Regions from separate parts of the Cytobacillus sp. MT66 genome, predicted to be linked through region 1. Evidence: riboswitches for the same ligand, from Rfam matches in the RefSeq annotation. Region 1 holds a riboswitch; the other holds the start of a gene.
The links. Region 1 has a riboswitch for cobalamin ahead of AC1Q59_RS19840 (FecCD family ABC transporter permease). Riboswitches for the same ligand answer to the same signal wherever they lie in the genome.
Positions count from the first base shown of each region.

Region 2: linked by a shared signal. The riboswitch ahead of AC1Q59_RS05170 (helical backbone metal receptor) and the one ahead of AC1Q59_RS19840 (FecCD family ABC transporter permease) in region 1 are both predicted to bind cobalamin.

Region 1 is NZ_JBXAFB010000013.1:82,108-85,272, forward strand. It holds gene mgtE (magnesium transporter) at 1-259, opposite strand, end outside; gene AC1Q59_RS19835 (hypothetical protein) at 520-1,293, shown strand; cobalamin riboswitch at 1,341-1,548, shown strand; gene AC1Q59_RS19840 (FecCD family ABC transporter permease) at 1,715-2,713, shown strand; gene AC1Q59_RS19845 (adenosylcobinamide amidohydrolase) at 2,716-3,165, shown strand, end outside.
Region 2 is NZ_JBXAFB010000002.1:370,830-373,994, forward strand. It holds gene AC1Q59_RS05165 (glycerol-3-phosphate dehydrogenase/oxidase) at 1-1,057, shown strand, start outside; cobalamin riboswitch at 1,175-1,367, shown strand; gene AC1Q59_RS05170 (helical backbone metal receptor) at 1,531-2,529, shown strand; gene AC1Q59_RS05175 (FecCD family ABC transporter permease) at 2,526-3,165, shown strand, end outside.

The DNA of each region.
Region 1 (3,165 bases):
CTGTTTTTTCGATGCCCAATTTATTTAAGACATTCAGCTGATCTTCCTTGGTGAGCTCTTCGATTAAATCAGCCAGCCTGTCTATTTTCATGAAAATTAAAAAGCGTGCTTTATGCTTCTCTGGCAGGTTCTTGTAAATTTGTGCAATATCATATGGCTGAAGTTCATCAAGAATGGTTTCAAATTCTTTTTTCTTGTTATCCTTTAATGCCTTTATTATGTGAAGAGTGATTTGATCCTCTGACATGCTTTGAATCATACTTCTCACACTCCTTTCACTTAAGAGGGAATTCAAACAACAAATCCAGCTTATTATATAATAAATCCCATTAACATTATAAAAAATTTTGATCTTGCTTGGAAAGGAAGTATTATTACCATATTAAGGGCAAATGGCGATTTTGAAAGAAAAAGTTCAAATTGTTGTAAAAATTTTTCCTTAAATATGCAAAACTTTGATATTATTTAGATGAGTATTGCAGAAATTGGTTTCTTACTATCTTTTCGGGGGTTTCACCATTGAAAAAAAGGAATCATAGTATTCGGGATATCATTTATATTCATTTAAATGAACGTGATCAATACGTTCTTACATATGGTATTGAATTCCAGGAATTTGCCAAAAGTTTATTCTATTCGCTTAACAATCTTCTTTTGCTCAAGTCAAAATATGAGGATGGGGACTTTAATATGCATACCCTTCTCGAATATGTGCCTAAAGATAAATTGCCTAAGCTGATGGAAGAGGATGTTTATGGGTACGGCGATTTTTGCTGGATTGATTTTGAGGAGGAAGAAGACCTCAATGAACTTTCTGGGCAGGCCATTGCCGAACTTCTTTACTTGGGTCATTTAAAAGAACATCTAAAGCCGCCTTTTTACAATCATTTGGGAAACAGATACGTTTATTTGGCCCATGATGATGGGTGGATTAATAAAACCTATTACCATGATTTTGGGGACTTTTTTAAGATGATTGGCGAAGTAATACCGGGGAAGATGGCTGATTCCAAGGTGGAAAAGACATTGCTCGGAATAAAGAAGAAAAGATCTTATCCGCCAATTCCAATCGAAATTCTCCGGTCATTAAAGCAGCTTATGAGAGAGGGTGCGGTATTTTCAATTAAAGATAATGAGCAAAGCCGCACGAAGATTGAAATACCAATCTGGATTGCTGGCGATTTTTCCGATATGGATGAGATGTATGAGAATTATGAAGCAGTCTCAAAGGAGCCTTGCCATGCCAAGCTTGCTTTTGATAAAAAGCTAAGGGAATGGAAAGTGTATCTTTAAAACATTTTCATCAAAGAAAAATGATGTATAATAGAGGCATAAAAACTTTATATCATTATGAAAAAGGTGTCTATCAAATGCATTGTTAATTATCTGCATTTGAGGACTTAAAAGGGAAGTTGGTTAAATTCCAACGCGGTCCCGCCACTGTAATTGGGAGCTAAGCTGCAAATGCCACTATACAACAAGTATGGGAAGGCGCTGCTTTAAGCAATGACCAAAAGCCAGGAGACCTGCCTGATTTCTGCGCGCCATAACCTACGAGGATAGGAGGTGTTTGAAGCAATGGCTTACTTGTTCTTTACATTGCTAATTTCAAACATCTCCTTTTATCTTGGAGATGTTTTTTATTTGGCCTTTAGCTTTCGGTAAGGAGTTAATCAATTTGAAGACTAGAAAAATATTAGCTTACATTCTTGGAATGTGTTTTTTAATTTCATCAATATTATTGGGCATCTCTATTGGCACGGTCTCTGTTCCTGTCTGGGATATTGTATATATAATTAGCGCTAAGCTTTTTGGATTGCCGCCAAGTGATTCGATTAATCCAATGTATGTCAATATTGTCATGAATATCAGGCTTCCTCGGGTGCTTCTTGCTGGCTTAGTTGGCGCTTCATTAGCCATCGCCGGTGCTGCCTTTCAAGGGTTATTGCGGAATCCGCTTGCTGATCCGTATACGCTTGGTGTTTCTTCCGGTGCCTCAGTTGGTGCTGTGATTACCTTATTTTTCGGTCTGTCTATTCCATTCGCGGGAAGTTTTACCTTGCCTATTTTGAGTGTATTATTCTCCCTCATCACCATTTTCCTTGTGCTGCTGTTTGCCCGTAAAGTGGAGAGGTCCATGAAGGTTGAAACCATTATTTTAACTGGCATTATATTCAGCTCTTTCTTAGGAGCGATAATTTCACTCATGATTGCCTTAACAGGAGAAGAGCTAAGGATGATTATCAGCTGGCTTCTTGGCAGTGTATCCATGCGAGGATGGCCATATGTCCAAATAATCCTGCCCTTTTTCATTGCTGGCTCTGTACTGCTCCTTCTGAATGGGAGAGAGTTAAATGCCATGTCTTTTGGGGAAGAGCGTGCGAAGCATATCGGTGTAGACGTTCAGAAGCGAAAGATGCTTGTGCTGATCGCAGGCTCTATTCTAACTGGTTCAGCAGTAGCTGTATCAGGGACAATCGGCTTTGTGGGACTGGTAATTCCTCATTTAACAAGATTATTATGGGGACCTGATCATCGGCATCTATTGCCTTTGTCAATTTTAACAGGCGGAAGCTTTTTAATTCTTGCAGATCTGGCGGCAAGAACCATTATCACCCCAGGGGAGCTGCCTATCGGTGTAATTACAGCCATTATTGGGGCCCCAGTATTTGCAGTCATCCTCCTGAATAGACGTCCAGAAAGAAGAGGGTAAAGATGCTTAATGTTCATAAGTTAACTGGCGGCTATTCTTCTGCCGCTATCATTAAAGATGTATCCTTTGAGCTTGAAAAAGGCGAGCTTTTAGGAATTATTGGCCCAAATGGGAGCGGGAAGACAACCTTGATTAAAATGCTGACAGGTATACTTCCTTATGAAAGCGGCGAAATCGTTCTTAAGGGAAAATGTGTAAAGGACTACACTGCAAAGGAATTGGCGAAAATTCTTGCTGTTCTTCCCCAGCATTCCTTTCATTCGTTTTCCTATACCGTAAAAGAGACGGTCTCCCTCGGAAGGTATGCTCACCAAAAAGGCTGGTTTCAGTCCTGGTCGGAAAGAGACGAATCCATTGTAAACGAGGCCATGGATCAAACAGGAGTTATTTCATTTGCAGATCATTATGTACATGAATTGTCAGGGGGCGAAAGGCAAAGGGTTTACTTAGCC
Region 2 (3,165 bases), on a different contig from region 1:
AAAAGTTACAGGCGTCCAAGTCTCCGATCAAATAACAGGAGAGAAATACGAAATCAAGGCTGCGAAGGTTGTCAATGCTTCAGGACCGTGGGTTGACACGATTCGTGAAAAGGATGGCTCGAAAAAAGGCAAAACATTGCAAATGACAAAAGGCGTACACGTTGTCATTGACCAGTCTAGATTCCCGCTGAAACAAGCAGTGTATTTTGATACACCTGACGGACGCATGGTGTTTGCCATTCCTAGAGCGGGCAAAGCCTATGTCGGTACAACAGATACTTTTTATAATGACAATCCTGTGAGTCCAAGAATGACGATTGCAGACCGGGATTACATCATCAAAGCTATTAATTATATGTTCCCAGATGTCAAAATTACTGAAAAAGATATCGAATCCAGCTGGGCTGGCGTGCGCCCGCTTATTTGGGAAGAGGGAAAAGATCCATCTGAAATCTCCCGCAAAGACGAAATATGGGAATCAGAATCAGGTCTCCTTACCATTGCTGGCGGTAAATTAACGGGTTATCGCAAAATGGCTGAAACCATTGTGGACCTAGTTGTCCAGAAATTTAAAGAGGAAGGCTATAAAGTCTTTTCTGGCTGTACAACGAAAAAAATGCCGATTTCCGGGGGTGAAGTTGGCGGTTCAGCTAAGTTTCCAGCATTTGTTGATGCAATGGCAGAAAAGGGAATGGCACTTGGATTAACCAAAGACGAAGGAAAGCATCTTGCTTCCATGTATGGTTCCAATATTGAGCAAATTCATAGCCTCATTGAACAAAGCGGCAGCGAAGCTGAAAAGTATGGGTTGCCAAAAACACTATGGGCAAAATTAAAATATGCGCTGGAATATGAGATGATTGCATCTCCTGCAGACTTTTTTATTCGCCGGACTGGAGCATTATTATTTGATATTGACACGGTAAAAAAATATCAAAACCCAGTTATCAGCTATATGGCAGAATATTTCAGCTGGACTCAGGAAGATACGAAAAAATGGACAGAGCAACTGGAAACAGAACTTCATTTCGCAACAGTTCCAGCTGACGCTAAATAGGTTTTTTAACGAAAATTTCCGCCTTTAAGTATTGGACGGAAATTTTTTTTTAGGTAAAATCTTCTATTATTATTCTTCTATGCTATAATGCTAGATGAGAATACAAGCTTGACCAATTGAATCTTATAGCTGATAGGTGCCTTATCTTTAGGATAAGGTTAAAAGGGAAGCCGGTGTAAATCCGGCGCGGTCCCGCCACTGTATATCGGGGATTTCCTCGCAATCCACTGTTCTTTGGGAAAAGGAATGGGAAGGAGAGGATGTCGCTATACCCGTAAGCCAGGAAACCTGCCTATTATGCTTGCCAACGAAGTCCTTCGCGGAAAAGGATCGGCATAATGAGGATTAATCTTTTTAATCTGTTAATCTGATTTTTGCATGCCTTGCTTCCGTTACGGAAGCAAGGCTTTTTTCGTGTGGAAGATTGCTAGTTTCAAGCTCATCTCATATCAGAGAAAGGAAGAGGAGCAGAAATGAAGAAGATTTTCGCGAGTTTTTTAATGATGACAATGATTTTGGGGCTATCCGCCTGCGGACAGGGGGAGAAACCGGTTAATGGCAGCGAGGTCCAAAATGAAGCGCAAACACCAGGAAAAGATCGTTCAAGTGAAGAAAAAACACATATGGCAACTGTGTACCCCCTTACGATTAAAGATGCTACAGGAGCGGAGCTGACATTTGATAAAGCACCTGAGCGCATCGTATCAACATCCCCATCTGAAACTGAAATCCTATTTGCTTTAGGATTGGGGGACAAAATTTATGGTGTTTCGGATTATGATAACTATCCAAAAGAGGCTTTGGCAAAGCCAAAAGTGGGTGGGGTAACAAAGCCAAATGAAGAGGCTATCATTGCAGCTGAGCCAGATCTTGTCATTGGCGGAATTTCGATGAAGGGGGACATAGCCGAAAAGTTCCGCGGTCTTGATTTAAAATTGTACAAAACAGAGCCAAAAAAGGTTGAGGATGTATTAAATAATATCCTTCAGATCGGCAAAATGACCGATAAACAAAGGGAAGCGGAAGCGTTAGTCGCACAAATGAAGGAAGATATCCAATATGTAAAAGAAAAAGCAGCTGGCCTAAAGCAAGAGGATAAAAAGAAAGTATATATTGAATTTTCTCCAGGCTGGACAGTGGGTAAGGGAGAATTTATGGATGAACTAATCACTATGGCTGGCGGGCTGAACATTGCCTCAGATACTGAAGGCTGGAATGCCATTGATGAAGAAAAGGTGATCCAGGATAACCCAGAGGTGATTTTGTATACAGCTGGCCGAGTCGATGATAAGACAGGCAAGAGTATTGATGAGCTAATCACATCCAGGAGCGGCTGGGAGAAGATTACAGCTATACAGGAAGGCCGTTTGCATGCTATAGATGGGGATATTGTATCGCGCCCTGGCCCGCGCATCACCGAAGCACTTAAAAATATTGCCGAGTCCATATACCCTGAATTGTACAAGCAATGAAAAGGAAATTAGCAATATGGGGGGGAGTAAGCGTGGTTCTCCTCCTTCTTTCGGTGATTATTAGTGTTTCTCTTGGTTCTGCGAATCTGGCAGTATCTCAAGTATGGGGCGTGTTATTACATCAAGTGCCGGTGATAAAAAACAGTATTACCGCTGACTGGGCTCAATCAACCGAACAAATTATCCTTAAGGTTCGCCTTCCAAGGGTCATTCTTGCCATCCTTGCTGGAGCTTGTCTTTCCCTTGCAGGTGCAGGATTTCAAGGCGTTCTAAGGAATCCGCTTGCTGACCCTTACACATTGGGCGTTTCATCTGGGGCTGCGGTCGGAGCAGCTTTTATCATATTATTTGGTTTTCATACGGCACTACTCGGTGTTTGGACGATTCCGCTTGTTGCATTTCTAACAGGTCTTATTAGTCTGCTGGCCGTTCTCAGGCTGGCCAACATCCATGGTAAATATCGGCTGGAGACTATAATTTTATCAGGCGTAGTTGTTTCTGCCTTCCTTGGTTCGCTAGTTTCTTTTATGGTCTCAATGTCAGATCAAGTGGTGAATGAGATTGTTTTCTGGCTGATGGGAAGTTTAGCTCTACGGGGCTGGTCCTTTACCTTTGTGCTTTTGCCATATTTAGCTA